3 regions of the Paenibacillus sp. FSL L8-0638 genome follow, and region 3 is predicted to be linked to each of the others. Evidence: riboswitches for the same ligand, from Rfam matches in the RefSeq annotation. Region 3 holds a riboswitch; each other region holds the start of a gene.
What was found. A riboswitch is a leader RNA that binds a small molecule or an ion and turns the genes downstream of it on or off. The one in region 3 is predicted to bind glycine.
Positions count from the first base shown of each region.

Region 1: linked by a shared signal. The riboswitch ahead of sdaAB (L-serine ammonia-lyase, iron-sulfur-dependent subunit beta) and the one ahead of MKY35_RS20190 (sodium:alanine symporter family protein) in region 3 are both predicted to bind glycine.
Region 2: linked by a shared signal. The riboswitch ahead of gcvT (glycine cleavage system aminomethyltransferase GcvT) and the one ahead of MKY35_RS20190 (sodium:alanine symporter family protein) in region 3 are both predicted to bind glycine.

Region 1 is NZ_CP151960.1:429,152-439,573, forward strand. It holds gene MKY35_RS01905 (Ig-like domain-containing protein) at 1-1,575, shown strand, start outside; gene sdaAA (L-serine ammonia-lyase, iron-sulfur-dependent, subunit alpha) at 1,736-2,635, opposite strand; gene sdaAB (L-serine ammonia-lyase, iron-sulfur-dependent subunit beta) at 2,625-3,314, opposite strand; glycine riboswitch at 3,437-3,530, opposite strand; gene MKY35_RS01920 (DUF6359 domain-containing protein) at 3,857-5,446, shown strand; gene MKY35_RS01925 (ABC transporter ATP-binding protein) at 5,775-6,806, shown strand; gene MKY35_RS01930 (ATP-binding cassette domain-containing protein) at 6,784-7,710, shown strand; gene opp4B (oligopeptide ABC transporter permease) at 7,724-8,692, shown strand; gene MKY35_RS01940 (ABC transporter permease) at 8,721-9,629, shown strand; gene opp4A (oligopeptide ABC transporter substrate-binding protein) at 9,672-10,422, shown strand, end outside.
Region 2 is NZ_CP151960.1:4,343,389-4,353,810, forward strand. It holds gene MKY35_RS19355 (BglG family transcription antiterminator) at 1-19, opposite strand, end outside; gene MKY35_RS19360 (PTS mannitol transporter subunit IICB) at 101-1,579, opposite strand; gene gcvH (glycine cleavage system protein GcvH) at 2,007-2,399, opposite strand; glycine riboswitch at 2,701-2,892, shown strand; gene gcvT (glycine cleavage system aminomethyltransferase GcvT) at 3,069-4,169, shown strand; gene gcvPA (aminomethyl-transferring glycine dehydrogenase subunit GcvPA) at 4,297-5,652, shown strand; gene gcvPB (aminomethyl-transferring glycine dehydrogenase subunit GcvPB) at 5,649-7,145, shown strand; gene ptsP (phosphoenolpyruvate--protein phosphotransferase) at 7,264-8,976, opposite strand; gene MKY35_RS19390 (HPr family phosphocarrier protein) at 8,969-9,244, opposite strand; gene ptsG (glucose-specific PTS transporter subunit IIBC) at 9,355-10,422, opposite strand, start outside.
Region 3 is NZ_CP151960.1:4,557,680-4,568,101, forward strand. It holds gene MKY35_RS20165 (PTS transporter subunit EIIC) at 1-572, shown strand, start outside; gene MKY35_RS20170 (extracellular solute-binding protein) at 770-2,053, shown strand; gene MKY35_RS20175 (sugar ABC transporter permease) at 2,087-2,962, shown strand; gene MKY35_RS20180 (carbohydrate ABC transporter permease) at 2,985-3,812, shown strand; gene MKY35_RS20185 (iron-containing alcohol dehydrogenase) at 3,960-5,132, shown strand; gene MKY35_RS20190 (sodium:alanine symporter family protein) at 5,190-6,608, opposite strand; glycine riboswitch at 6,768-6,862, opposite strand; glycine riboswitch at 6,881-6,957, opposite strand; partial or broken gene MKY35_RS20195 (family 1 glycosylhydrolase) at 7,126-7,575, opposite strand; gene MKY35_RS20200 (LacI family DNA-binding transcriptional regulator) at 7,820-8,791, shown strand; gene MKY35_RS20205 (PRD domain-containing protein) at 9,025-9,867, shown strand; gene MKY35_RS20210 (beta-glucoside-specific PTS transporter subunit IIABC) at 10,100-10,422, shown strand, end outside.

The DNA.
Region 1 (10,422 bases), 1.8 Mb from region 3:
ACCGGCTATAGCGCAGGAAAGGCGACAATTACAGGTAAATATGGCACGATGTCCGCTACGATTTCGGTGGATGTCGATCAAACGAATAAGCTGAAAGCCAGCGAATCCAATATTTTTCTCCGTTTGGATGAATCTAAAAAAATACAGGTTTCTGCTGTTTACCCGGATGGAACAGTAACGGATATCACGGATAAAGCTACTTGGGCATCAAGCGATGAAAAAATTGCAACGGTGAATAAAGGAACGATTATGGCCATCGGTGCGGGTTCGGCAACGGTGACCGCTAAGTATGGAGATAAGACTGTTTCGATCAAGACAGATGTCGAGACCTCTAGATTTCTGGATTTGAGTGAGGACAAGCTGAGCCTGAATGCCAAGGAATCCAAAAAGCTCAAGCTGACCGCAACATATGTAACAGGTACGGAAGAAGATATCACAAGTAAGGCAGAGTGGAAGTCCAGCAATGAAGATATCGCTTTTGTCAGTGCGGGAGAAGTCACGGGTTATAAAACAGGTGAGGCTACGATCACCGCTTCTTATGGTGGCAAGACAGTTACAGCTACGGTATCCGTAAATGTACCCGGGGATCTGTCTCTGTCCTCCAAAACGGCAACGATTGATATTGATGAGGACTATACTGCAACTTTGACGGCTACTTATGCGGATGGGCGTAAGGAAGATGTAACACAGGATGCAGAATGGGCTTCAAGCGCGGAAGATATTGCTTCTGTGTCCAAAGGAACGATTACGGGTAAATCCGCTGGTAAAGCGGTTATTACAGCGACCTATAATGGCAAAAAACTGACGATTAACGTACAAGTTGGCCTTGTAGACCGTCTGGAAACAGACTCGCGTGTAATCGCGCTTGGTGCTCAGGAAACGAAGCAACTGAAAGTATCAGGAGTTAAGAGTGGCGGTACAAAAACAGATGTAACCAAGGATGCCACCTGGACAACTAGCAATGTAAAAGTGGTTGAAGTTAGCGAAGGTTTGATCAAAGCGAATGGTAGTGGTAAGGCAACTGTGACTGCTTCATATGGCAAGCAAAACATTACGTTTACGGTAGAAGTGGACGTAGCGCAAAAGATTGAAGCGGATGCAATCGCGCTATCGCTTAAATCTGGAGATCAAAAAACCATCGCGATTGTAGTTAAATCGAGCGATGGTAAAGAAAAGGATGTTACAACCCAAGCTGAATGGAAAACGTCCAATTATAAGGTAGCCACTGTTAAAAAGGGTCAGGTTACCGCGGTCAGCTACGGTAAAGCTAACATTCAGGCGAAGTTCGGCGGGAAGATAATCAGCGTACCTGTAGATGTTGATACGCTTAAATATTTGCAAACAGACGAAGTCGCCTTGAATTTGAAGGCAGGACAGCTGGCTAAGGTTACGGCTACAGCCACGTATAAGGATGAGTCGGAGAAGGATGTTTCCAAACCGGCTGTCTGGTCCTCGTCCAGAATTATTGTGGCGACCGTCAAAGACGGTAACATTAAGGCACAGGGCAAGGGCAAAGCAGTAATTACTGTGAAATATGCAGGTAAAATGACGAAGATACAGGTAACCGTTCAGTAATCTGTAACCCGACTAAAAAGAAAAAGAGCAAGCATACGTCCAGCGACGATATGCTTGCTCTTTTCTTTATAAGGGCGAATTCTCTTTCCCTAGGACAATGTAGGGGGGAGGTAGTCGCCTTGTTTTATAGAGGTAAAGTAATTGGTTTAAAGCTTAGAAATTACGACTTATTCTTCTTGATTGATGCGTTGCGTGTAAGTGATTCGGTCAAACGCTTGCCGGTCGGCGTCTGAGCCAAGCCGCCTTTGGCGGTCTCGCGGTGCTTCGACGGCATCGCGCTGCCGACTTCAAGCATCACGTCAATGACTTCGTCAGACGGAATAGCGCTGCGCACACCCGCCAAAGCCATGTCCGCTGCGGCAAGCGCAGTCACGGCTCCCAGGCCGTTGCGCACGATGCACGGAATCTCCACGAGTCCGGCGACGGGGTCGCAGATTAGGCCGAGCGTGTTCTTAAGAGCGAGGCCTACGGCGTGAACAGCCTGTTCAGGCGTACCACCGCGCAGCTCGACCATAGCACCAGCGGCCATCCCGATGGCTGAGCCAATCTCAGCCTGACAGCCTCCCTCCGCGCCAGAAATGAAAGAGTTGTTGGCGATCACGTAGCCAATGGCTCCAGCGGCGAACAGGCCGTTCACCATATGCTCATCATCCCAGCCGAACCGCTCCTGTGCACTGATGAACACACCAGGGATAACCCCACATGAGCCTGCGGTAGGCGTGGCGACAATGCGACCCATGGATGCATTAACCTCCGACACGGAGAGGGCATAAGCCATGGCGAGCGCGGAGGCATCACCGGAGCAGGTTTCCCCTGACCGCAGATACTCCGCTAGGCGCTTGCCGTCTCCGCCCGTCAATCCACTGCGGGATACGGTGTCTTGTGTCTGACCGCGATGAACGGCTTCCTTCATGACTTCATAATAATCAGACATTTGGCGAAAGATTTCTTCCTCCGTTGTATTCGTTTCTTGTACCTGCTCTTGAATCATCAAGCGGCCAATCGTGGTGGATTCTTCAGCGCATAAAGCGCTGATTTCATGCAGATGGCTAAACCGCATCGGATTCAGCTCCTTTTTTCAAATTAATCATCTTAATTTCATACATATGAGGTAAAGAACGCAGTTCTGAAATCAGTTCAGCTGGAGCAGAACTGTCCGTTTCAATGGCGGTGAGTGCTTCACCATCCCGGCCTTTGCGATCTACGTGCATATAGGCAATGTTAATGTGGGCCGCGCCCAGCGCTGAAGTTATTGCGCCCAATGTACCGGGCTTATCCGAGTGGAGAAGCACCAGCGTAGGCAGCTCCCCGGTCAGATTGACCCGGAATTCGTTGAGTTGCTGGACATGGATGCTGCCGCCGCCGATGGAGGAGCCCAGCAGTGTGCGCTGATCCTCGCCCTTCCACAACTCGAAACAGACGGTGTTCGGATGAGGAGCGGGGAGTCCACTGACGGCGAATTCCACGGCCATCCCGGCTTGCTCAGCCCATTGCTCGGCATCCGGAATCCGATGATCGTCCGTATCGTAATTAAGCAGTCCTGCGATGAGCGCCAGATCTGTACCGTGTCCTTTATACGTATCGGCAAAGGAGCCGTACAGTGTCATACGGGCACGGTCAGGCTGCGCCCCGAGCCAGTGCCGGGCAACGCGTGCTAGTCGCACCGCGCCTGCGGTGTGTGAACTGGAAGGTCCGGTCATGGCCGGGCCGATAATAGAAAATACATCTTTGAAACGCATGGTGTGGCCCCCTGTATGTTCTAATACTATACTATATGGTATTTCCGCGTCTTTGCGCGGTTATGACGGTTCCTAATGCTGACGCACAATGTGAGCACAAAAAAGGACAGGATAAGGAAGTTTCCCTTATCTCTGTCCTCGTTACCTGAGAGTTTCGTGCGGTGTTCTTACCGCCTTACCCCTTGGGTGGCTTGCGCTCTCTCCAGAGTTGCGTCAGATGACGATACATGGACCTGAGAGATTATCCGCCAGCCGGGTGCTGGCGTCTTGCTCCTTCGGTGCCGCCAGAGTGTAAGCCCCCTGGACAGACTCTCCCGTCATCTTCATTCGCGTATACCGTTCTACATGTCTTTCTTAGCGTAATGTATGACGTGCTCGGTGTCAATCACAGGGTTTAATTTTTACATAAACAGGTGCATTTCCAATAAAAAAGATTAAAGTTTACATAATTATGGATGAAATCAGGAAGGAATTAGAAGATTGGCGGCTAATCTGATAGAGGACAAGTACATTTATGGAAATCATAGGAGGGATATTGACGTATGGTAAAAGGCTTGCGGTTCACAGGTTCACGCTTAAAAGGGATGCTGCATCTAGCAGCGATCGCATCACTGCTGATCGGGATCTTCGTTCCGTTCGGTCAGGTCAAGGCAGAGGGAGCATTGACAGTAGCCGAAGCACTTCAGGGCCAAAGCAGTGGAGGTACGGTGACGGTAGAAGGTTATATCGTCGGACATGCTACCGGATCGAAAACGGCTAACTTTTCTTCTCCGTTTGCGAATGATTTTAACGTACTGATTGCTGACCAGGCTAATGAACGTAGCACTTCTAATCTATTGGATGTACAGCTGACATCCGCGTACAGAGGGCAATTTGGACTGTCAGGCCATCCTGAGCTGATCGGCAGCAAAATTCGTGTGACGGGTACACTTGGCGCCTACAATAATTTTGGTGGAGTGAAAAGCCCAAGCGCTGTTGAACTGGTGAGCGGAAGCGAGCCGGGGGAACCAGGTGAACCTGGCAACCCGGGTCAACCTGGTGCTACACTGCCGGATGGAAAAGGCAAAAAGGTGCTGTTCGATAATACGCACGCACAGACCGCTGGTGCAGCAGATTGGGTCATTGAAGGCGCCTTCTCCGACTTTGCCAATGGACTGCGTAATGTAGGCTTTACGGTAGACCCATTAAATCGTCCTATTCCTTTTACTTATGGAGAGCAGGCCATAACATATGATAAGCTGCGCCAATATGATGTGTTCATTATTGGTGAAGCGAATGTTGCCTTTAAGGCATCCGAGCAGGCTGCCCTGCTGCAATACGTGAATAGCGGAGGGAGCGTCTTCTTCATCTCCGATCATTATAATGCAGATCGTAACAAAAACCGTTGGGATTCCTCCGAGGTTATGAATGGCTACCGTCGTGGAGCCTATACTAATCCGGCCAAAGGCATGACTGCAGAAGAAGCTGCATCACCGGCAATGCAAGGATTAACAAGCTCCGATTGGCTGGCGGCCAACTTTGGCGTTCGTTTCCGTTACAATGCGCTCGGTGATGTGAATGCTACCGACATTGTAGCCGCAGATCAATCTTTCGGTATTACCAAGGGTGTGCGCTCGATTGCCATGCATGCAGGATCTACGCTGGCTATTATTGATCCCACCAAGGCTAAAGGCATTGCTTATATCCCTTCAGGCACGAAAAAATGGGGGAATGCGGTAGATCAGGGTGTTTATAACGGCGGGGGCCGTGCGGAAGGACCTTATGCCGCTATCTCCAAGGTAGGCCAAGGCAAGGCGGCATTCATCGGTGATTCTTCCCCTGTAGAAGATGCTACACCGAAATATGTGCGTGAGGAAAACGGACAGTCGAAGAAGACATATGATGGCTTCAAAGAAGTGGATGATTCCACCTTCCTGGTGCAAACGGTTCAATGGCTTGCATGGAAGCAGGACTACACGAAATTGTCTGATGTGGCAGGTTTGACTCTGGATCAACCAACGAAGCTTCTGCCATTCGAGGAACCAGCGGCTTCCACGGAACCGCAACCTGAGCCTTGGTCTGCTCCGGCAGCAGGCTACAAATGGTACGATCCTAGAACATTCAAGTCTGGCTCCTATGGAGCGGCTTCGTAAATTATATTGTCAGGAGCTCAATGTGAGCTTGGGTTAGTTAGTCGTTTGATCCCTGCTGAGGGATCAGGCGACTTTTTTTGTGATGAAAATTAACCTGTGGTTGGTTATTTCATTACATTTTGTGCCAGAAAGGCCGCACTATTGCTGGATCATTGATTTTTTAAATGATGTTGATAGCATAATCTTAATTGATATATCCATATACTGGTGATAGGATGTATTCAAATTATTCCGACAAAAACAGTATGTAATGTTCATGAGAGGTTTTAAACATCAAACATGGTGAGAATAAGCGAGACAAGACCATGGAGAATGGAGGAAGCGCGCATTGAATACCGAACCCGTGTTGGAAATTAAAGGATTATCCGTATCTTTTCGCATCCAGGATCAATATCACTCCGCAGTCGACCATCTGGATCTGACGGTCAACCCCAATGAAGTGCTGGCTGTAGTCGGAGAATCCGGCTGTGGCAAAAGCGCGCTAGCGCTTTCGATCCCGCAACTGCATGACATGGAACGCACGCGTGTAGAGGGGGAGGTCTTTTTTAAAGGAACGGACTTGAACCGTCTTTCCTCAGGGCAAATGAATAAAATCCGCGGAGCGGGAATTGGCATGATCTTTCAGGACCCGTTGACAGCACTCAACCCGTTGATGAGCATTGGCAAGCAGATTGAGGAAAATCTCAATTATCATACGTCACTATCTACGAAGCAAAAAAAGGAACGTGTGCTGGAGCTGCTGGAAAGTGTAGATATACCGAATCCAGTGCGTGTGTATGATCAGTATCCGCATGAACTATCAGGAGGGATGCGGCAGCGTGTGATGATCGCGATTGCCATAGCTTGCCGACCTTCTCTTATTATTGCAGATGAGCCGACGACTGCGCTCGATGTAACGATCCAATCGCAAATTCTCGACTTGCTCAAACAGCTTCAACAGGAGACTGGGAGCGGTATTATCCTGATTACGCACGATCTTGGTGTTGTGGCAGAAGTGGCCGACCGCGTGGTGGTCATGTATGCCGGAGAAATCGTGGAGAGCGCTGATGTTTTTGAATTATTCAGGCATCCACAGCATCCGTATACGCGTTCTTTGCTTGCTTCCATGCCGGGATCGCATACCAAGGGGGAATCACTGCATGTCATTGGCGGCATTGTTCCCTCATTACAAGATATCCCCCGCAATAGCTGCCGCTTTGCTCCACGTATTCCCTGGATTCAGCAGAGAGTGCATGAAGACCATCCCCAATTAAATGAAATTTCCCCTGGACACTGGGTTCGTTGTACATGTTATCAGCATTTTCATTTTGAAGACGAGGCAAAGGGGGAGGCTGCTCATGGCACTACTGGAGTTAAATGATTTGAGGGTGCACTATCCGGTGCGCGGTGGTTTCTTCCAGCATGTTATTGATCAGGTGAAAGCAGTGGATGGCGTGTCGATCAGCATTGAGGCAGGCCAGACATACGGGCTGGTGGGAGAATCCGGCTGTGGAAAAACGACGACAGGCAGGACGATCATCGGTCTAAATAAGCTGACGAGCGGACGGATTTTGTTTAAAGGAAAGGACCTTGCAGCTCTAAGCCGTAACAATCGTCATCCATTGCGTAGAGATATTCAGATGATTTTTCAGGACCCATACTCTTCGCTTAACCCGCGTAAGCGCGTATTGGATGTCATTGCTGAACCGCTGCGAAATTTTGAAAGGCTGAGTAGTGAGGAAGAACGGAGAAAAGTACAGACGTTGCTGGAAAAGGTCGGCTTGAATGCCGATGCAGCCTATAAATATCCGCATGAATTTTCCGGGGGGCAACGACAGCGGATCGGGATCGCGCGTGCGCTGACATTAAACCCCAAGCTGATCATTGCTGATGAGCCAGTGTCAGCACTGGACGTTTCCGTGCAGGCACAGGTGCTTAATTTTATGAAGGATGTGCAGCAGGAATTTAATTTGACGTATTTGTTCATCAGCCATGATTTAGGTATTATCCGCCATATGTGCGACCAAATCGGTATTATGTACCGGGGCCGTCTAGTGGAGCAGGGGAGCGAGCAAGATATTTATGAGCGTCCACAGCATCTGTATACCCAGCGCCTCATTGCAACCATTCCCAATATTGATCCTACAAAACGGCTGGAAAATGCCAAAAAAAGGCGAATGCTTTTATCCTCCTACAAAACAGAGCTACCCAAACATCTAGACGCGAGTGGAAAACCGTTTGCACTAAAATCAGTAAGTCCATCCCATCAAGTCGCGCTACCATAAGGGGGGTACAGAAATGTGGAAATTTACACTGCGTCGGCTACTGGTTATGATCCCTCAACTTTTTGCACTGAGCGTGCTTATATTTTTCCTAGCTAAGGCTATGCCAGGGGATGCCTTGACAGGGCTCATCACTTCAACTCCCAATCTAAATCCGGCCGCACTGGAAGAGCAGCGACAAAGACTGGGACTGAATGACCCGGTGTGGATGCAGTATGGGAACTGGCTCGTCCAGCTGGCTCACGGGGATCTGGGCAAATCTTATGTACATAAAATTAGCGTTACCGATCTGATTGGCAGCCGTCTGGGGAACACGTTCTTTCTGGGCGTAGTCATTCTGGTTCTGACGTATCTGATCGCCATTCCGCTCGGTGTACTCAGTGGTCGCTATCAGCATAGTCTACTGGACAAAACCGTCGTGGGCTATACCTATCTCAGCTTTGCGACACCTCTATTTATACTCGCGTTGCTGCTGCTGTATGTATTCGGCTTCAGGCTCGGCTGGTTCCCAACCAGCGGCAGTGTGGATGTAGGTGTGGAGCCGGGGGCATGGTCATATTACGTGAACAAGTCGTATCATCTCATTTTACCGGCGGTTACAGGCGCATTGCTCAGTACAACGGCTACGATTCAGTATTTGCGCAATGAGGTCATTGACACAAGACTGAAGGATTTTGTGAAGACAGCGCGTTCCAAAGGGGTACCCGAAGGTAAAATTTATTCCCGCCATATTTTCAAAAACTCGCTATTGCCGATCGCTGCCTTTTTAGGTTATGACCTGACGGGAGTCATTGCAGGCAACATTTTTCTTGAATCTATTTTCGGTTATCCGGGGTTGGGCCAATTATTTCTTCAGTCCATCACTCAACGGGACTTTTCAGTCGTGAACGCGCTGGTCATGATTTCTGGCTTCTTGGCACTATTAGGAACTCTTTTATCTGATGTCATCCTAAGCAAAGTCGATCCCCGCATTCGAATTGAGTAGCGAACAAGTCTAGAGAAAGGGAGGGATTATGGTGTCTATACAGGTGGAGGAGGTCTTCACGCCGGAAATCATTCGTAAATCACCATCCAGTTGGTCTGTACTACGTCGTGAACTGGTGCGTGACAAAATGGCCTTGGTTTCCATTGGCTTTGTGATTCTGTTCTTGATCTTTATATATGCCTCTGTCCTGTTTGTAAATCAGGATGTAGTCACGACGGTCGATTTGGGCGCGATTCGTGAAGCTCCAGGCTCAGTACATTGGCTGGGGACAGATCGAGCGGGCAGAGATATTTTCGGCCAACTGGTCATTGGAGCCCGCAATTCCTTCACTATTGGCTTTACGATTACATTGTTATCCGCCGCTATTGGCTTAACATTAGGTTTACTGGCTGGTTTTTATGGGGGAATGGTCGATAACCTCATCATGCGGATTATTGATTTTATTTTGGTGCTTCCATTTTTGATGTTGGTCATCGTATTTGTCAGCATTGTACCCAAAAGCGGCATAGGGTCCTTTATTTTTATCATGACTGCCTTTTTATGGATTGGAAAAGCACGCCTGATCCGGGCGAAGGTGTTGTCGGAGCGCGAACTGGATTATGTGCAGGCTTCCAAAACCCTTGGCACACCCAATTGGAAAATCATCTGGTTTGGTGTGCTGCCCAATCTTAGCTCGGTCGTGATCGTCAATCTGACCCTCAGCCTCGCGGGAAATATCGGGATTGAGACCGGGCTTTCTTATCTCGGCTTTGGCTTGCCGGAATCTACGCCAAGCTTGGGTACACTGGTGAGTTATGCGAATGACCCGGATGTTTTGCAGAATAGCTGGTGGATGTGGTTACCTGCCTCATTGCTTATTTTGGTGTTAATGCTGGCGATTAACTTTATTGGCCAGGCGCTCAAACGTGCCACGGATGCCAGACAACGATTGGGTTAACTGAAGTTCAAGGATAAGGACAATGACAAGGAGGGATTTACAATGGTTAAACACTGGAAAAAAGGAATTCTGCCTGTTCTATCTGCAATTTTGGTGCTTTCTCTGGCCGCATGCAGTGGTTCGCCTTCCGCTTCAAATGGAGGGAAATCGTCTGACGGTACAGGCGGCTCAGGATCCGACAGCAAGCAGGTGAATGCCACAGCGCTGGCGAAGGCGATTAAGAACGATAAGGCACCGATTAAGGGTGGCATCATCAATTATGCACTCGTGTCTGATACCCCCTTTGAAGGAATTCTGAATCCTGTATTTTATGATGGCAATCCTGATTTTGAAGTCTTCCAGTTTTTTTACCCTTCTATGTTTTCGATTGACTCCAATCTGAATATTGACAATAAAGGGGCGGCGACGATTTCCTTTTCCCCAGACAATAAGGCGGTGACTGTTAAAATTGATCCCAAACTGAACTGGACGGATGGTAATCCCGTAACGGCGGAGGACTATGCTTTTTCCTATGAAGTGATCGGTCATAAAGACTACGAAGGTCCGCGTTATGATAGTTTTATGACGAATATTGTGGGCATGGAAGATTATCACTCGGGTAAGGCCAAAACCATTTCTGGCATCAAAGTGCTCAATGAGAAAGAGGTTACCATTCATTTCAAGGAACCTAATCCTTCGGTGAAATCGGGACTTTGGTCTACCCCCCTGGAGAAAAAGGTGTTTCAGAATATCCCCGTGAAAGATATGGCCGGATCAGACCCTGTCCGTAAAAATCCGATTGGCTATGGGCCGT
Region 2 (10,422 bases), 210 kb from region 3:
GTCGTTTCGTAATATTCATAAGCGCATACCGTTCCTTCCCAAGCTCATCCCTCCAGCAGGAGACGTACACTGCATACAGTCAGCCTGACTAAGACGGGGATTAAGAATCGGATTTCAGACGTTCAACCAGCGCTTCGTATTCAGGACTCTTCAAAAAATTGTCAATGGAAATGTGCTCAGCTTTCGGAGCTACTGTTTTAGCCCGGTCTGTCAACGTTTTTTGCGTAATGACAATATCCGCATCCTGTGGAATTTCACTGATTGCCGTATTCGTAACTGTTACGCCTACGCCCGCCTGCTTCATTTTTTTGCGTAAAATCGAGGCACCCATCGCGCTTGAACCCATACCTGCATCACAGGAAAAGACAATCTTGTTCACTTCGGATTTATCCTTGAGCGTTCGATCTGCGACAATCTCGGCAGCACGATCAGATTCGTGGTTATCTTCCATTACAGTGGCGTTAGCACTGGCACTCTTGCTTTGATTTTTCATATCTTTCAGGCGAGATGCAGCTTCCTCCAGCCCCTCTTCTTGTTGCTTACCTGTCTTGAGTAACACTGCTGCAACAGCAAAGGATACGACCGCAGCAGCGATCACCCCGCTCAGCATTGGCAAATATCCACCTTTTGGCGTCATTAGAAAATAGGCGATGATACTACCCGGTGAAGGGGCAGCAACCAGTCCGGCACCTGTCAACATGAAACAGAAGGTTCCCACAACACCGCCAGCTATAGCTGCAAGAATCAGAATCGGCTTCATCAAAATATAAGGGAAATAAATTTCATGAATCCCGCCGAAAAAATGAATGATGACTGCGCCAGGAGCTGACGACTTCGCAGAGCCTTTACCGAACAGACAGTAGGCCAGCAAAATACCAAGCCCCGGCCCAGGGTTGGATTCCAGCATGAACAGTACGGATTTGCCTGTTCTTGCAGCTTCCTCCAACGCAATCGGACTCAATACTCCGTGATTCAGCGCGTTGTTTAAAAATAATACTTTTCCGGGCTCAATAATGAGGTTGACAAGCGGCAATAGCCCCGCGTTCACGAGGAACTGTACCCCTGCCGACAACACTTGACTGATCATTTGTACAACCGGGCCGATCGCCACATGGGCAAGCAGTGCTAGAATGGCACCGATAATCCCGGCCGAAAAATTATTGACCAGCATTTCAAAGCCTGATCTGACTTTGCCTTCAATGGCCTTGTCGAACTTCTTCAATATCCACGCAGCCAGCGGACCAGCTACCATCGCGCCCAGGAACATCGGGATATCGGCTCCTACTATGACACCCATCGTCATGATGGCACCGATCACACCTCCACGCTGTCCGTGAATCATCGTGCCCCCTGTATAACCGATCAGCAGCGGCAACAAATAATTTTTCATCGGATCAACCAACTGTGCAAAACCTTCGTTCGGGAACCATCCGGTCGGAATAAAGAGTGCCGTAATCAACCCCCACGCAATAAAGGCTCCCATATTGGGCATAACCATACCGCTAAGAAAACGGCCAAAACGCTGTACGGCGACACGAGTGCCTCCTTTTGAACTTGGCTTTGCGTCCAATGTACTCATATTCAAATCCTCCTTGTAGGTAAGCATCACTACCTTTTCTTAAAATTCATACTAAATGACAGCGCTATCTTCATCAACGAAATGAAAACGTACTTTCGTCATGAACGTTGATGACAACATTTAAATTTAAATTATCCGGGAAGATATTATACCTGCATAATTCTTCTTAATATGACCTGTAGCTATAGAAATTAGTCGAAAAACCGCGCTGGATTATGTATGATTCCTATATGGGGACAACCCTCTATATCAGAACAACACACGTAATTACGTTTGCAAAAAAAAGACAAAAAAATAGCCGCTACGTCAAATCATAGCGACTATTTTATACAAAAATCGAGCAAACTAACGATGCTCTTATTCAATTAAAAATCAATATAAAATTCCGAATAACACGCTATTATTTCATGCTGCATTGCTCTATTTATTACTCCGAAATCAACTGCTCATACTGATCCGCCGACAGTAGTTTGCCCAATGCTTCCTCCACATCTTTATCCATCTCTACTTCGACCATCCAACCTTTGTCATAAGGAGATTCATTCACTAGCTCAGGTGTACCTTCCAGCGCTTCATTCACTTTTAATATGGTTCCCGTCACCGGAGCAAAAAGGTCGGATACCGTCTTCACCGATTCAATCGTACCGATCTCCGCTCCCTGCTCAATCGTTACTCCCGCCTCAGGTAATTCTACAAAAACAATATCACCCAGTTGATGCTGTGCAAAGTCTGTAATACCAATCCGCACCGTTCCATTCTCTGTCCGCTGAACCCACTCATGTTCGTCTGTATACCAAAGTTGCTGCTTCACTTCACCCATTCTGTTCCCCTCACTTCCATATGAATAAAATCACATTTGCTCACCTGTATTAGACAGGTTAAGATTATGACAATAAGAACACTCATGTCAATAATACTAACAAAAATACTTCATATCACCTCCTATAGCGCTCTATATAAAAATATAATAATTTATAACAAACGCTTACATATCCTTATTTATATATTAAATGTTTGTTCTATTGTTTTTGATGACATTTTTATTGACATTTTGAATGAATTTGCGTATTAATGGGTTATAGCAAATACTTTGGGAAACACCCCGACAACTGCAAACGCGGATGAACGCAGAGGGAGAGACTGCCAAAAAGATTCGCATAGCTGTTGCCGCTTGTGAGACAGTTGTGCACGCGAATCGGATCAAGTTGTTATCTGCAAAGCCAGGTAATATACTGCTGATCCCGAAGGTAGCGCCGAAGGAGTAAGCCTGCATTGCAGGTGAATCTCTCAGGCAAAAGGACCTCTGCCGGACGCATCTCTGGAGAGCATTCGCTATTGGAGCGGATCACCCAAGAGGAAACCCGGTACATACCGGGGTAACTTTCTGGTATCAAGGACAGAGCTGAAAAAAGAGTATAGACTGCTGTCTATACGTTTTTTTCGGCCTGTCTTTTTTGTTTAGCCGATTAAACCGGATAGGAGTGGAAACATGACTAATTTGCGAAAAACACCGCTATATTCGTCCTACGAGACGCAGTCTGGGGTTCGTTGTATTGACTTTGGAGGCTGGGAGCTCCCCGTTCAGTTTAGCGGCATTCAAAAGGAGCATGAGGCCGTCCGGCAACGTGCGGGTTTATTCGATGTATCGCATATGGGTGAGTTTTTGGTTGAAGGCAAAGAGGCCGAAGCTTTTCTACAAAGGGTGACCACGAATGATGTCAGCCAGTTGGAACCAGGTCAGGCACAATATTCACTCCTGTGTTACCCCGATGGAGGTGTAGTAGACGACCTGCTTGTTTACTGCAAAGGACCGGAGCGCTACATGCTCGTTGTGAACGCCTCCAACATTGATAAGGATTGGGATTGGTTACTTCGTCATGTGCCTGCATCCGTTCACATGGAGAATGTGTCTGATGCAATAGCATTGCTGGCATTGCAGGGACCGGAAGCAGCACGTATTGCCGCAGCCGTGGCAGATACGGATATTACGAATCTGGCATCTTTCCACTTTCATGAGAACGTGCCATTGTTCGGAGCAAAAGCACTCGTCTCACGAACCGGATATACGGGCGAAGACGGTTTTGAATTTTACGTACCTGCCGCGGAAGCACCCGCCGTATGGGAGGGTTTGCTTCGTTCCGGTGAGTCGTATGGGCTGATTCCCGCTGGACTTGGTGCTCGGGATACACTACGCTTTGAGGCACGGTTGCCGCTATACGGGCAGGAGTTATCTGCCACGATTTCACCACTCGAAGCCGGTCTAGGATTCTTCGTCAAGCTGAATAAAGGAGATTTTATCGGTAGAGAAGCACTTCAGCGTCAAAAAGAACAAGGGGTTCCTCGTAAATTGATCGGGCTAGAAATGATGGACCGCGGTATCCCACGCGCCCATTATCCGGTATTCGCAGAAGGACAACACATCGGTGAGGTCACAACGGGGACTCAGTCGCCCTCCTTGAAGCGTAATCTGGGCCTCGCCTTGGTGGACAGTCGTTTTAGCGCCCTCTCCACACCGCTGGAGGTTGAGATTCGTGGCAAACGCCTGCGTGCCGAGGTGGTGGCAGCCCCCTTTTATAAGCGCCCACGCTGATCTTAAACTCTTTTCATTTCTATAAAGCAAACATGTCAGATATGAACTTCCGGGTTTCTCATCTCACACTTTTTTATTAGCTCATTTACGGATTTAAAATTTTGCTTTTCGAAAGGAGTCAGAACCTATGAAGCAGCATCGTTATCTCCCTATGACTGAACAGGATCAAACCGAAATGCTGCGTGTGGTCGGTGTATCATCCATTGATGATTTGTTCAGTGACATTCCAGAGGCCATTCGATATCAAGGGGAACTCCCTCTTTCTTCTCGACTCGATGAGAAAGCCTTGACCCGCCACTTGGCCGATCTGGCCGGACACAACGCCAATACAGACACACATGCCAGCTTCCTTGGCGCAGGAATTTATGATCATCATATTCCGTCCGTCATCCAGCACATCATTTCACGCTCGGAATTCTATACAGCCTACACCCCCTATCAGCCGGAAGTAAGCCAAGGCGAGCTACAAGCCATTTTCGAATTTCAGTCGTATATTTGCGAATTGACGGGCATGGCTGTAGCTAATGCCAGCATGTACGACGGAGCGACTGCACTGGCGGAAGCAGGCTCACTGTCCGCCGCAGCTACCCGCCGTAAACAGCTTATCGTATCAAGGTCCGTCCATCCGGAGGCACGTCAGGTATTGGCAGCCTATGCACGCGGATTGGATTTGGACATCGTGGAGATCGGCTGTTCGGACGGCGTAACGGATGCTGATGCGTTAGCGGCGGCCGTATCGGAACAGACCGCGGCTGTTTTGGTCCAAAGCCCCAACTTTTTCGGAGCCGTGGAAAACCTGAAGCCGATGGCTGATCTCATCCATGCGTACAAAGGTCTTTTGGTCGTCAGTGCCAACCCACTGGCACTTGGCTTGCTGGAGACACCCGGCAAACAGGGCGCGGATATTGTGGTAGGAGACGCGCAGCCACTTGGCATCTCCTCTTCTCTCGGCGGTCCGACCTGTGGATACTTTGCCGTTTCTCAGGCACATATGCGCCGTATCCCCGGCCGTATTGTGGGTCAGACCACTGATCGCAATGGTAAACGCGGCTTCGTGCTGACCTTGCAAGCGCGGGAACAGCATATCCGCCGCGAAAAGGCCACGTCAAACATTTGTTCCAATCAAGCATTGCTAGCTTTATCTGCATCTGTATACTTATCTGTTATGGGTAGACAGGGGATCAAGGAAGTAGCCGAGCTAAATTTGCATAAAAGCCGGTATGCCTTAGAGCAATTGCTGAGCTTGAAGGGCGTAACTGCCTCGTTTAACGCACCAACCTTTAACGAGTTTGCCCTTAGACTGCCTGAGGGTACAGATATGAGCAGACTCCAGACCGAGCTGCTAGCTGCTGGATTTATCGCTGGCTACGATTTGGGCCGGGACTATGAGGAACTTGCTGGTCACATGTTGATTGCCGTGACGGAGCAAAGAACCAAAGAAGAGATTGACCAATTTGTGCACACCTTGGGGGGATTGCTATGACACATACCGGACAGGATCAGAAACAAGAGCTGTTAAAGGAACACGATCAAGCGCTCATTTTTGAATTGAGCCGTCCGGGTCGCATCGCCTATTCCCTTCCCGAGTGCGACGTTCCCCGTCGCCCGGTGGCAGAGCTTTTGCCAGACTATGCGCTGCGCAGCGAACCTGCAGCATTACCCGAGGTATACGAAGTAGACGTTATTCGGCATTATACCGCCTTGTCCCGGCGCAATTTTGGCGTGGACAATGGATTTTATCCGCTCGGCTCCTGTACGATGAAATACAATCCGAAGGTGAATGAGGATGTCGCCCGATATACAGGCTTCGCCAAAATCCATCCATATCAGCCCGAGGAGAGCATCCAGGGTGCCATGGAGTTGCTGCATACGCTCCAAAATGATTTGGCTGCGTTAACTGGCATGGATGCCGTCACGCTTCAGCCCGCCGCGGGCGCCCATGGCGAATGGACCGGGCTGATGATGATTCGCTCATACCACGAAGCACGTAGTGAGCGACGTACCAAGGTGCTCGTGCCGGATTCGTCGCACGGAACGAACCCCGCCAGTGCAACCGTCGCAGGCTTCGAAACAGTCACCCTTCCTTCCACCCCTGAGGGGCTAGTGGATCTGGATGCGCTGCGTCAAGCCGTAGGCAACGATACCGCTGCACTCATGCTGACCAACCCGAACACGCTTGGGCTGTTCGAGAAGCAAATCACTGACATTGCTGCCATCGTGCATGACGCGGGGGGTCTGCTCTACTATGACGGGGCGAACTCCAACGCCATCATGGGGATTACCCGTCCCGGAGATATGGGCTTCGATGTAGTGCATCTCAATTTGCACAAAACGATGAGTACCCCGCACGGTGGCGGTGGCCCCGGCGCTGGGCCTGTCGGCGTAATGCAACGGCTCATCCCTTATTTGCCCAAGCCGCTTGTCGTACGGGATCCACAGGGGGTGTACCACTGGGACCGGGAACTGGGAGATTCTATTGGACGGGTTAAAGCCTTTTACGGGAACTTCGGTATTCTCGTCCGTGCCTATGCCTATATCCGTAGCTACGGTCCTGATGGCTTAAAGCGTGTATCGGAATGCGCTGTACTCAATGCCAATTATATGATGCATCGGCTCGCTCCACATTTTGACCTGCCCTACCCTGGACATTGCAAACACGAATTCGTAATGTCGGGGCGAGGCTTGAAAAAATTTGGAGTGCGCACGCTTGATGTAGCCAAACGGCTGCTTGATTTCGGCTACCATCCACCTACAATTTACTTTCCGCTGAATGTAGAGGAGTGCATCATGATCGAGCCCACGGAAACGGAAAGTAAGGAAACACTTGATGCTTTTGTCGACACTATGATTCATATTGCGCGGGAAGCAGAAGAGAACCCTGAGCTGGTGCTCAATGCACCATATACTACTCCAGTCACACGATTGGACGAAACTACCGCAGCCCGCAAACCTGTACTGAATTGCTCATGCAGTTAAAACAAATTCTACTTAAAGCATGCAAAAAAGCCGGTATCTAATTAGATACCGGCTGCTGTATGTACACAGCAATTTTTTGTTGGAAAAAGATATAACCTTTGAAATGTAATACCCTTCCTTAGCCTTCGATGCTTTGAACCAATTCAACAACCTGTTCTGCTGTTTGCATGTCCAGAGCTTTTGTAGCCAGTTTTTCCATGTCCGCACGGGACAACTTGGAAATTTGACTACGTGCTGGCAGAATGGAAGTAGCGCTCATACTGAACTCATCAAGTCCGAGACCCAGCAGCAACGGAATTGCTGTTGTATCTCCTGCCATTTCGCCACACATACCAACCCAACGTCCTTCACGGTGAGCGGCATCAATAACCATTTTCACCAGGCGCAGAATGGATGGATTGTATGGTTGATACAGGTAAGAAACCCGCTCGTTCATGCGATCCGCTGCCATTGTGTATTGAATCAGATCGTTTGTACCGATACTGAAGAAATCTACTTCTTTTGCGAATTGGTCAGCCAATACCGCTGTAGAAGGAATTTCTACCATGATGCCCAGTTGAATTTCTTCGGATACGGATACACCCTCAGCTACCAACTTTTCCTTTTCTTCCAACAAAACAGCTTTAGCTTCACGGAATTCGTTCAGCGTAGCAATCATTGGGAACATGATGCGCAAGTTACCATGCACACTCGCACGCAACAAAGCACGCAATTGAGTGCGGAAAATATCCTGGCGATCCAGACACAGGCGAATAGCACGGAATCCGAGGAACGGATTCATTTCTTTCGGCAGGTCCAGATAAGGAAGTTCTTTGTCACCACCGATATCCAAAGTACGGACTACAACCGGTTTACCTTCCATTCTTTCCAGAACGGTTTTGTACGCTGTATACTGTACTTCTTCGGATGGAAGCTTATCGCGTCCCATGTACAAGAACTCCGTACGGTACAAGCCAACGCCTTCACCACCGTTGTCCAGGACACCAGCTACATCATTAGGCGTACCAATATTGGCTGCCAGTTCGACATGGACACCATCGACAGAAACCGTAGCTTCGCCGCGCAGCTTGCGCCACTCTTCGCGTTGCTTGTCGTATGCCACTTGTTTAGCACGGTATTCTGCAACAATCTCTTCGGTAGGGTTCACGAATACGTGACCATCCAAACCATCAACGATAATCAAATCGCCGCTTTTAGCTTGAGACAATATATTTTTCGTTCCCACAACTGCAGGAATTTCAAGTGAGCGAGCCATAATAGCCGAATGCGAAGTACGTCCGCCGATATTCGTTGCAAAACCTTTAACAAATTCACGGTTCAGCTGAGCTGTGTCGGAAGGTGTCAAATCTTCTGCAAGCACAATCGTTTCTTCGGCAATTTCTGCAGGACTAACAAAATGAACACCAAGCAGGTGATTCAGGATCCGCTTGGTTACATCACGCATGTCCGATGCGCGTTCTTGCAAATAGGCACTTTTCATGTTTTCAAACATGGAGATGAACTGTGTAGCTACTTCATTCAAAGCATAGTCAGCATTAAGCTGCTCGTCTCTGATTTTAGCTTTAACCGGATCGATCAATTCAGGATCATTCAAAATGAGCAGGTGAGATGCAAAAATTTCTGCTTTTTTCTCTCCCAGCTCCTTAAGTGTTTTCTCCTTAATCGATTCCAATTCGGTTTGAGATTGTGCCAAAGCCGCATCCAATCTTGCGATTTCAGCTTCAACATCACCAACCGCGCGTCTCTCTACAGCGTAATTCGGATGCTCCAAGATAAACGCCCGGGCAATGGCTATGCCTGCCGAAGCGGCAATCCCGGAAATCTTAAGCATGAACTTCGCCCAGCCCTTCGTTGACGATTACATTTTCAAGAGCTTTCAGTGCTTCGGCAGCTTCAGCGCCTTCGCAGATAATGTTAATAGTATCGCCTTGTTCCAGACCCAGAGACAATACACCCAGAATGGATTTCAAAGTTACTTTTTTACCGTTAGCTTCGGCAAAAGATTCAGCACCGCTGAATTTGTTAGCTGTATTTACCAGCGCAGTTGCAGGACGTGCATGGATACCGTCTTCATCCGTAATTCTAAAAGTTGTTTGCATAATTTGTTCCTCCCACTTTCCTAAAGATAATATTTGTTTACACGCAGTATACCGAATAATTGATCAGACGGCCTAAGCCGCCTAATCAACTAATCCGAAACACATAGAGTTTATTTTATCGTAATTATACCATCTTCGCCAGCCTTCAATACTCCAGTTTTGTTTAAAGTTACCGAAGAACCTTCAGGAAGGTTAGTAAAAATGACAGGTGAGATGATGGATTTAGCGTTTGCCTTCACGTATTCCAGGTCTACTTTCATAATAGGCTGGCCAGCTGACACAAGATCGCCTTCGTTCACCAAAACGTCAAATCCTTGACCTTTAAGCTTCACTGTATTCACCCCGATATGAACAAGCACTTCTTTACCGCCATCGGATTGGATACCAACCGCATGCTTGCTCGGGAATACATTGAATACTTTGCCGTAAACAGGGGACACAATCGTTCCATCATTCGGCACGACCGCAAAGCCGTCACCTGTCATACGTTCTGCAAATACCGGATCGGGAACCGTCGAGATATCAACCAATTCGCCGTTAACAGGCATTACAATATCTTCTACAATAATGGTTTGTTGTTCTTCTCCAGCTTCCTTCTCCTCTTGTGGAGCAGGTTGCGCCGGAGCTGGTGCAGGTGTACGTCCAGCCATGATATCAGCCATTTGAGTTTTAATGGTGTCGGAACGTGTACCGAAAATTGCCTGTACGTTGTTACCGACTTCAAGGACACCCGATGCGCCAAGTTGTTTCAGACGAGCTTTGTCAACGTTCGATTTCTCATTAACCTCGATCCGAAGACGTGTGATACAAGCATCCAGATGCTTGATATTCGATGAACCGCCGAAAGCTGCCAAAATGTTGTGTGGGAGCTCGTCACTACTACCAGTTGCTGCGCCATCCACATTTTCTGTGGCTTCTTCACGCCCTGGTGTTTTCAAGTTGAATTTCCGTATGATGAATCGGAATCCGAAGTAGTAAATAACTGCCAAAATCAGACCGACGATGATTACATACCACCAAGGCGTACGGGTTGGAATAATCCCGAAAATCAGGAAGTCAATAAATCCGCCTGAGAAGGTCATACCGATTTTGACATGTAAAATTTGCATGGTCATAAATGACAGACCTGCGAATATACAGTGTACTGCAAACAGCAGTGGAGCTACGAACAGGAAGGA
Region 3 (10,422 bases):
CGTTTATGTTCATTGCACCATTGCTTTACGGCGTTCATGCTCTGCTGACAGGCCTGAGCGGCCTGGTCGTATACCTATTGGATGTCAAACTGGGCTTTTCCTTTTCAGCAGGACTCATTGACTATTTGGTCAATATGAAACTCTCCACTCACCCATTGCGAATGATCCCGGTCGGGCTTGTCTTCGCCCTCATCTATTACTTTCTGTTCCGATTTATCATTCTCAAATTCAACCTAAAAACTCCTGGGCGTGAAGATGATGAAGAAGACAGTCTCCTGTCTGAGGCTAACGAATCTGTACCCAATGAAAAAGCAAACGCTACATCCGACACTCCGTCCAGTCAGGCAGGCAGGGTACTAACCTATCTCGGCGGTTCGGACAATATCCTAAGCATTGATGCCTGCATCACACGACTGCGTCTTGTCGTCAAAGACGACAAAGTAGTTAACGATCAAGCTCTCAGGCAGCTCGGAGCGTCGGGAATCATCAGGCTTGGTAACGGTACCCTGCAGGTTATTTTCGGGACTCGGTCCGAAATTCTGAAAGATGAAATACTGCGGTTGATGTCATGAACTGAATCCCTAACTTAAGTACGTGCGTTCTTCATATAACAGACGCACGTGCTTTTTTTTATGGATAAACGTTTCAATTTTTTTGTTTTTGGTTAAGGCAATGCACATAAATGGGTAACAGCTTCATATGATGGAGCTAAACCATTTACAACTTGTTTAGCAGGCAGATTATCTCAGACAGCAAGGAGGGAAATGATGTGAAGACAGTACAATGGTTGGTATTATGTCTTACTTTTCTCACTATGTTCAGTGCTTGTAGTGGACCCTCGTTCTCTGAAAGTCAATCATCTGAAACTAATTTGTCAAACGAAAAAAAGATAACGCTTACATTATGGTATTGGAACCGCTCCATTGATGATGAACTACTCGCCCAAGCGGAAAAACACTTTCCCAACATTGAATTAAAAACTCAAAAAATAGGTGGTGACTTCAAAGCTAAACTGAAGACAACGCTCGCAGCTCGTTCTGGTGAACCAGACATCGTAGCTCTGAACGACTGGATGGTGGAGCTATTTCCTAGTGCGGATCGTTTTTATGATTTAAGGGAACTCGGAGCAGACCGCCTAAAAGATCAATATTTGGAATGGAAATGGAATCAGGGGATCACTCCTGATGGTAAAATGATTGCATTTCCCATGGATACTGGGCCTACTGCCCTCTTCTATCGAAGCGATCTATTTGAGCAAGCAGGCTTGCCTAGTGATCCTGAAAAGGTTAGTGCCTCGATCCGCACATGGGATGATTACATGGCAGCCGGAGAACAACTTCAGCAGAAATTCGGAAGCCGTTCGTTTTTGGCTGATAATATTGTAAACGTTTACAATCAAGTGCTCGCTCAGCATACAAACCTCTACTTCAAGCCGGATGGCAGCTATATTGGCAATCAATCTCCTGACATCCGTCTGGGCTGGAAAACCGCTGTCGATTTCCACAAGAAGCATCTGCTCGCCAATGCGGATGGCTGGAATCCCGAATGGAACGCTTCGGTCAATAACGGCAAAATTGCCTCTTTTGTAGGGGCTGTTTGGATGAAGCAAGTTCTCACAGAGGCCGCGCCGGATACAGCTGGCAAATGGAGAGTCGCCCGTGCTCCTGGAGGAGACGGCAACCTGGGTGGTTCGTTCATTTCTATCCTCAAATCCAGCAAACATCCCAAAGAAGCCTTTGAAGTCCTGACCTGGCTGCAAAACCCGGAACACCAGTTGGAAGCCTACCACAAAATCGGACTGTTCCCGTCCACTCCCGGCGTCTTTGACGATCCTATCATGGGGACACCCGAGCCTTTCTTTGGGGGTCAGGCCACCGGACTCATCTTCGCCGCCTCCGCACGTCATGTGAAAAGCAGCTATTTCGGCGAGCGCTACCCTGTCATCCACGGCATTGTGACCCGTCGCCTTGCTAATGTTGCCAAGCAGGATGCTAATCCTGATGCATTATGGACGGAAACCATGGAACGAATCGAACGGGAATTACAGCGATAAAAAAACAAAATTCAAAAAAGGCGTGTGGACAATATGCTGAGAGAAATCTGGAAGCACCGTGCCGTTTATGCTGCGATCTCGCCGTTTTATCTGCTGTTTGGCATCTTTGGACTGTTTCCGATTGGTTTTTCATTATACCTGGCGTTTCACAAATGGGACGGAATCGGAGACATGACCTACAACGGCTGGGGCAACTTTCGCTACCTTGTAACAGATCATGAATTTTGGCAGGCTGTAGGCAACACCTTTGTGATCTGGGTGTATGCAACAATTCCAATGCTATTCTTCGCACTGATTATTGCCTTTCTGCTTTATGCCCCATTTGTGAAAATGCGCACCTTATGGCGAGTTGGATTCTTCCTGCCCAATGTGACGTCTATTGTGGCTGTCGCCATCATCTTTGGTGCCTTATTTGCCAACAATTTCGGATTTCTCAACTACCTTCTACAACTCTTGGGGCTGCCCATGGTTCAATGGCTGAATGTGCCATGGGGTATCCAAATTGCCATTTCTTCAATGGTCGTATGGAGATGGATGGGCTATAACGCAATCATCTATCTGGCCGGACTCCAGAGTATTCCGCATGTGCTGTATGAGGCCGCCAAAATAGACGGAGCAACCGGAGCGCAAGCTTTTTTCCGCATCACTATCCCCATGCTGCGCCCAGTCATTCTGTTTACGGTCATTACGTCCACCATCGGCGGTATGCAACTCTTCACCGAGCCACAGGTCCTGGTCGGTAATGACGGGGGGGCCGGGGCAAGTGGCATGACCATCGTTTTATACCTGTACCGCGAGTCGTTCATTAACAACTATTTTGGATATGGTGCAGCCGTCGGATGGGGTATGTTCCTCATCATTGCTCTATTCTCCATCATCAACTGGAAACTCGTTCAAGGTAAAAAATAACGATGGGAAGGAGCTTCACAACATGATGCAGACACGTGCAAAATCCTTTGTTTTATATGCCGGATTGTTGGTGGGAATCATCCTGTCGATGTTTCCATTTTACTGGCTGATCGTTATGGCAACCCGTACAACTTCAGACATCTATCGTTTTCCACCGCAATTGTGGTTTGGCGGCCACTTCTTGGATAACATAACGAGAGTATTGCAGCAGATTAATTTTGCCGGAGCCTTTTTTAATACCCTTTTTGTAGCCGGTTCTGTTACCTTATTGGTTCTGTTTTTCGATTCACTGGCAGGTTTTGCATTTGCCAAGTTTGATTTTCCGGGCAAAAAAGTGCTATTTATCGTTCTGCTAGCTACAATGATGGTCCCTTCACAACTTTCGCTTGTCCCCTCCTTTGTCATGATGGCCACCTTTGGGTGGGTAGGTACGTTCAAAGCGCTTATTATCCCGGGGATGGTAAATGCCTTCGGCATTTTCTGGATTCGTCAATATGCGGAAGAATCCATTCCAAAGGAGCTGCTGGATGCGGGGCGGATGGACGGATGCAGCTTTTTTCGGCTGTACTTGAATGTAGCACTGCCTATTCTACGTCCTGCGTTCGCTTTTCTCGGCGCGTTTACCTTTATAGGAGCCTGGAATGATTATTTATGGCCGCTAATCGTCTTAACCGATGAACGTAAATTCACGCTCCAGATTGCACTGTCACAATTGAACGGGATTTACAATACGGATTATGCGATGGTCATTGCGGGTACCCTGCTTGCTGTACTGCCACTTATTATTTTGTTTCTTTTCATTAGCCGCCAGTTTATTTCCGATCTTGCCGCTGGAGCGGTCAAAGATTAGATTCACTTGAATTCCTTTATTCATTTCATGTATAATAGTTAATCGTCATTTCAAATAGCTTACATGATGAGGTTAGGTATACAACAGCAATCAGGTTAAGCGATTTACGATTTGAACATGAACTATGAACTGAGGGGAACTTTCCAGATGAACAAATTCACATATTATAACCCCACCAAATTAATTTTTGGAGACAATCAAATTGAAGAACTGCAGCAGGAACTGTTGAATTACGGCAAAAATATTTTGCTGATATATGGAGGCGGAAGTGTCAAACGAAATGGTCTATATGACCAGGTATTAAACGCGTTACAGCCGCTACATCTCAACATTCATGAATTGTCGGGCGTAGAACCGAATCCGCGGTTGTCCACCGTTAAGAAGGGCATCGACATTTGCCGAAACAAAAAAATCGACTTCTTACTTGCAGTAGGCGGCGGAAGCGTTATTGATTGCACCAAAGCCATCGCAGCAGGGGCTGAATATGACGGCGATGTGTGGGATATTATCAACAAAAAGCACATGCCTACCCAGGCTCTGCCATTCGGTACCATCCTCACACTCGCCGCTACCGGTTCAGAAATGAATCCAGATTCTGTTATCACCAACTGGGAAACAAACGAAAAATACGTATGGGGCAGCGCGGTGACGCATCCGAAATTCTCAATTCTGGACCCAAAAAACACCTTCTCTGTGCCACGTGATCAGACGGTATATGGCATGGTGGATATGATGAGCCATGTATTTGAACAGTATTTTCACAATGTAAAAAATACACCGTTGCAAGATCGTATGTGCTTTTCCGTGCTGCAAACCGTAATCGAAACTGCACCTAAGCTGTTGGAGGATTTGCACAACTACGAGCATCGCGAAACGATTTTATATGCCGGAACGATTGCTCTTAACGGAACACTGCAAATGGGCTACTTCGGGGACTGGGCTTCGCATACGATTGAACATGCATTATCTGCTGTATATGATATTCCTCATGCTGGCGGTCTGGCGATCCTATTCCCCAACTGGATGAGACATACGGTGGATCAGGATGCTGCACGCATGAAACGGCTGATGCTCAGCATGTTTGACTTAGACACCGTAGATAAAACAGATAGAGAAATCGCTTTGGAGGGTATTGACCGTCTTAGTGCATTCTGGACAAGTCTCGGTGCCCCTTCCACCCTGGCCGATTACAATATTAATGATGAGCAATTGGAAAAAATCGCAACCATTGCAGCCCGTGAAATGGAATATGGAGGCTTCGGTAATTATAAAAAGCTGAATCAAGAAGATATTTTAGCTATTTTACGCGCATCGTTATAACAATTAAAAGGGAGTGTCCTCAAGCCTGTGATGGCTGAGGGCACTCCCTTTTGAAATTTATGAATTAACCGTGTGTCCCTTTTCTTCTACTTGGATAGCTGCCCCTACACTGGCACCTGCAAGAATGCCCTTTTTCTTACTAGAATTCAGAGAATCCATATAGGTTCGGGTTTCTGCAACGACAATTCCTGATAAGCCGAGCAGTGCAATCAGGTTCGGGAAAGCCATCATTGCGTTAAAGATATCTGCCAGCAGCCAAATCGCATCCAGTTTAATGAACGCGCCCCCGCCAACGAGTAGAATGAACAGATAACGGTATGGCTTAATCCACTTGACGCCAAGTAAGTATTCAACACAGCGTTCCCCGTAATAGTTCCAGCCGAGCATGGTGGTGAACGCGAACATAATCAGAATAATTGTGAGCAGTTCTGCCCCCAGCGGGAATGCGCTGGAAAATGCTTGCTGAGTCATCAGGCCCGCATCGGTAGGCCCGCTCCATACACCGCTAACCAGTAGCGTCAACCCGGTCATCACACAAATAACCATCGTATCAATAAACACGCCTGTCATGGAAATCAGCCCTTGCTCCGCAGGCCATTTGGTTTTGGCAGCTGCGGCTGCAATCGGTGCGCTCCCCAATCCGGCCTCATTGGCAAAAATACCTCTGGCTACCCCACTTCGCATCGCCAGCATAATCGTAGCTCCGGCAAATCCGCCCGTTGCAGATGTAGTTGAAAATGCCGAATGGAGCACCAGCGCAATTGCGGCAGGAAGCTGGTCAGCAAACCGAATCAGTACGATGAGACAGATCAGTACGTACAAGCCTGTTTTAAAAGGAACGACCTTCGTCGATACCTTGGCAATGCTTTTGAGTCCTCCAATAGTAACCAGTCCAGTAAGGATAGCTATAATCAATGCCGTTACAATGGGCGGAACGCCAAAACTGTTTTCCGTCGAAGATACAATCGCTTTGACCTGCGGAAACGTTCCAATCCCGAACAACGCTACCAGCATGCCCGAAAAAGCAAACAGCATCGCCAGCGGTTTAAAACGACGTCCTAGACCTTTCTCAATATAATACATCGGGCCGCCGGAAAATTGTCCATTCCGATCCTTCACCCGGTATTTTACTGCAAGTACACCTTCCGCATATTTCGTCGCCATCCCAAAAAAGGCTGCAACGACCATCCAGAACAAGGCACCCGGCCCGCCCAGCTTAATGGCTGTCGCTACGCCGACAATACTTCCTGTGCCAACTGTAGCCGCTAGCGCCGTACTCAAAGCCGCAAAACTACTTACATCCCCGCTGCCTTCATTCGGGGCCTTACCGATCAGCTTGATCGCCAGGGGCAGGCGGAATACCTGCAACATTTTCAGACGTATGGTCAGCCACAACCCCGTTCCCATGACAAGAATGATGAGAGGCGCCCCCCATATCCAACTGCTAATCGCTTCTAACACATGTACCAAATTCATTTCAACCCGCTCCTCCAGCATATTAGAAAACAAAAAAGAGTCAAATCAGCTGATTCGACTCCTGGAGAGGTTAAAGGCACGAAAAAATACAACCATCATGTGCAGGTTTCTGCCTCTAATAGCTCATAAAAAAGCCTAGGGCATTCCCTGTCACAGGTTATTCGCGTCTCTGTCCTTTTGCCTGAGAGTTTAAGCAGATGTTCTCTGCGGTGCACCTTCGGCGCCCAATTAAGGGTCTCTCCAGAGTTCTGTCCGTTTACGGTCCCCGCTTGTGGCTGTAAACAGCCTAAGCACCTGAGAGTTTTGCCCCTTCGGTCGGAACTTTCGTTCCATCTCCCGCAAACATCAACCAGACATATGAAATTTTTATTCATTATACAGAAAACTTTCAGCTTATTACAAGTGAAAAGTTTGTGAAGCCCTCTGAAATATTATTATTGAGTCTATCAAAAAAGCGGGTACAGCAGATCGCATCCTTAGGATGTCCTCTGCTATACCCGCCCGAGACGATATGAAATTACAATTCTTCACCATTGGTTGCTATCACATTTTTATACCAGTTAAAAGAGTCTTTTTTGGAGCGTTTGAGCGTTCCGTTTCCGTCATCATCCAGATCAACGTAAATAAATCCGTAGCGCTTGGACATTTCGGAAGTAGACATGCTCACGAGGTCGATAGGGCCCCAGCTGGTGTAACCAATCAGATCAACACCGTCGGCAATCGCTTCCTTCATTTGGGCAATATGCTGACGCAAGTAATCAATGCGATATGTGTCATGCACAGAGCCATCTTCCTCCACCTTATCATATGCACCCAAGCCATTTTCCACGATGAACAGCGGCTTTTGATAGCGATCATAAAACGTATTCAGTGTAACACGCAGGCCGATCGGATCGATCTGCCATCCCCAGTCGGAGGACTGCAGATACGGGTTTTTCACGCCACCAATCAGGTTTCCTGCTGCTTTCTCGCCTTCTGGACCTGCCGATACATCGTCATGGTATAAAGACCTCTTTCCGTATATAAGATTTTTACTTTGGCCTAAGTAATCCCATCAAATGCTGCAAATGTGAATCCATACCTAACGGTAACCGTTCTCCTTTGAAATGCATTGACAGATGCTTTAAAATAGACGTAATGCCCTCATAAGCATCCTAATCGTTGTAACGCGTTTCATGTCAAGTATTTTTTCTTATGTGAGGAGAAGCTCCATGTCGAATCTTGATCAAATTGCAAAACTGGCGGGCTTTTCTAAGGCTACGGTATCCAGAGTATTAAATCAGTCCCCCCATGTCAGTCATGAAACAAGAGCTAAGATTTTGAAAATCATGCAGGAATTAGATTATGTTCCTAATCGGAATGCCATTTCCCTATCCAAGGGTCAGACGCTTCAGATTGGTATCATCACTTCAACGATTAATGAAATTGTTCTTGCTTTTCTGGACAGCTTTGTAGAAATCGCCGGACAATATGAATTCCAGACCATTATTTATACTTCGGGAGAAGACAAAAAGAAAGAGCTTCAAGCTTTTGAAGATTTAAAAAGAAAAAGAGTCGACGCGCTGGTCATCATTTCCTGCGTGAATGACACTGATTTTTTGAGTACCTATTGTAAATATGGCCCAATCGTGGCCTGGCAACGAATGGAGCATACCGATATTCGCTCCGTGGCAATGGATCAATATGAAGGTTACATGCTAGCACTAAAGCATTTGATACAAAAAGGCTATACTCGTATAGCCAATGCTTTTGGCCGTCCGAGCAGCATCAATACCCATAGCAGACAACGAGCCTATGAACAGATCATGAGTGAGCACAATCTGCCAGTGTTGCAACACTGGAATCACTCTTCAATTTATAATATCCGTGATGGCGAACAGGTCGTACGGGATTTGTTACAGCATCGGGGGGAATTCCCAGAGGCTATTTTATGTGCTAACGATTATGTAGCCGTGGGCATTCTCTGCGAAGCACGCAGACAACGGCTGAACGTACCGGGAGATCTGGCGATTGTTGGGTTTGATAACACGGAGCTGTCGCATACGTTGGGGATTACAACGATTCAAAATCCCATCATGGCTCAAGCACAAAATGCCTTTTTCATGCTTTCCCCCCAGCTGATTGGACGCCAAATGGAGCTTCATTCGCTAGAGTACAGCCTCATTGAACGTACGACCACATAAGGTAACGCTTTACTTGCAAATTAGGCAAAAGGGCCTTGATATAAAATGTTTTTTGTCGAAACAGAATAAAAAATGTTGAAATCGCTTTTTTTTGTGCTACAATAGCACTATATCGAAGGATTGTGACCGGTGATGCGGGCAATGCCTGAGTTCAATTGAGTACTATTGCTAACAATAGTATTGAATTGTGCTTAGGCATTTTTTATTGGTAAAGGATGGGAGGGGGAACTTCAATGATTATTGAGAAGGTGCTCAATAACAACGTCCTATTGACTAAAAACGATAAAGGCAAAGAGGTCATCGTGATGGGAAGAGGTATTTCCTTCAAAAAGGTGGCTGGCGATCAAGTCGATGATGATAAAATAGATAAGATTTTCATGTTAAATGAAAACGAGTTCACGGCCAAACTAACCGAGCTGCTGAACGATATTCCTGTATCTCATCTGGAGGTCGTGAATGAAATCGTAACCCATGCAACAGAAGTGTTGGATACGGAGTTAAGCGATAATATTTATTTAACGTTGACCGACCATATTCATTTTGCCATACAACGGCAAGAAAAAGGACTGGCACTCCAAAACGCGATGCTGTATGAAATTAAACGCTTTTACAAAAAGGAATTTGCAGTTGGACTGGATGCTCTCCAAAAAATTGAAAATACGCTCGGAGTAAAATTGGGCGAAGATGAAGCGGGATTTATTGCATTGCATATGGTGAATGCACGGATTGACGGTAACGAAATGAAATCTACACTGAAAATGACCGAGATTGTCCAACATATATTGAACATTATTACGTACCATTACGGGATTGTGCTGGATGAGTCTTCTTTTAGCTATTCGAGATTTTTGACACATTTGCAATATTTTGCGATGCGAGTGATTCGTAAAGAAGTCATTCACAGTGGTGAAGAATTTTTGTACAACCAGGTGAAGCAGACGTATACCGAAGCTTTTGCTTGTGCCCAAAAGATCAATGAGTATCTGGAAAAAACATACGATCAATATTTAAGCAAGGATGAATACGTATATCTAACTATCCATATTCATCGGGTTACTGAGCGTAATAACATATAAGACTAACAACTTCATACCCCTCATCGTTCATGGATTGTGACTGGTAAGGCAGGCAAAACCTAAACTGATGGTGAAATCGACGTTCCCTTATAGGAAGAGTGCGCAGTTTTCACCACGAGTTTAGGTTTTTCTTGTTTACAAGGTTAAAAAGATGCATGCCGGCGCATCTTAGCAACAAATGTAAACAGTAAACCCTATCAGTAGCAAGAATAACCCATAAGGAGTTCTAAATATGAGTGATAAAGAACTATCTAAAAAAATAGTGACTCTCGTTGGCGGCGAAGAGAATGTCAATTCCGTATTCCATTGCGCTACACGCTTGAGATTTAAATTAAAAGATCGCACAAAAGCAGACAAAGCTGCACTGGAAGCAACACCTGGTGTCATTACAGTGGTGGAAAGCAGCGGCCAGTTCCAAGTGGTCATCGGCAACAATGTAGGTCAAGTATTTGAGCATATGATGGCAGAAACGAATTTGCAGGATGCAGACAATCCTAATGCCAAAAAGGAAGAATCCTCCGAAAAAACAAATGTTCTTGGCAAAGCGGTCGATAT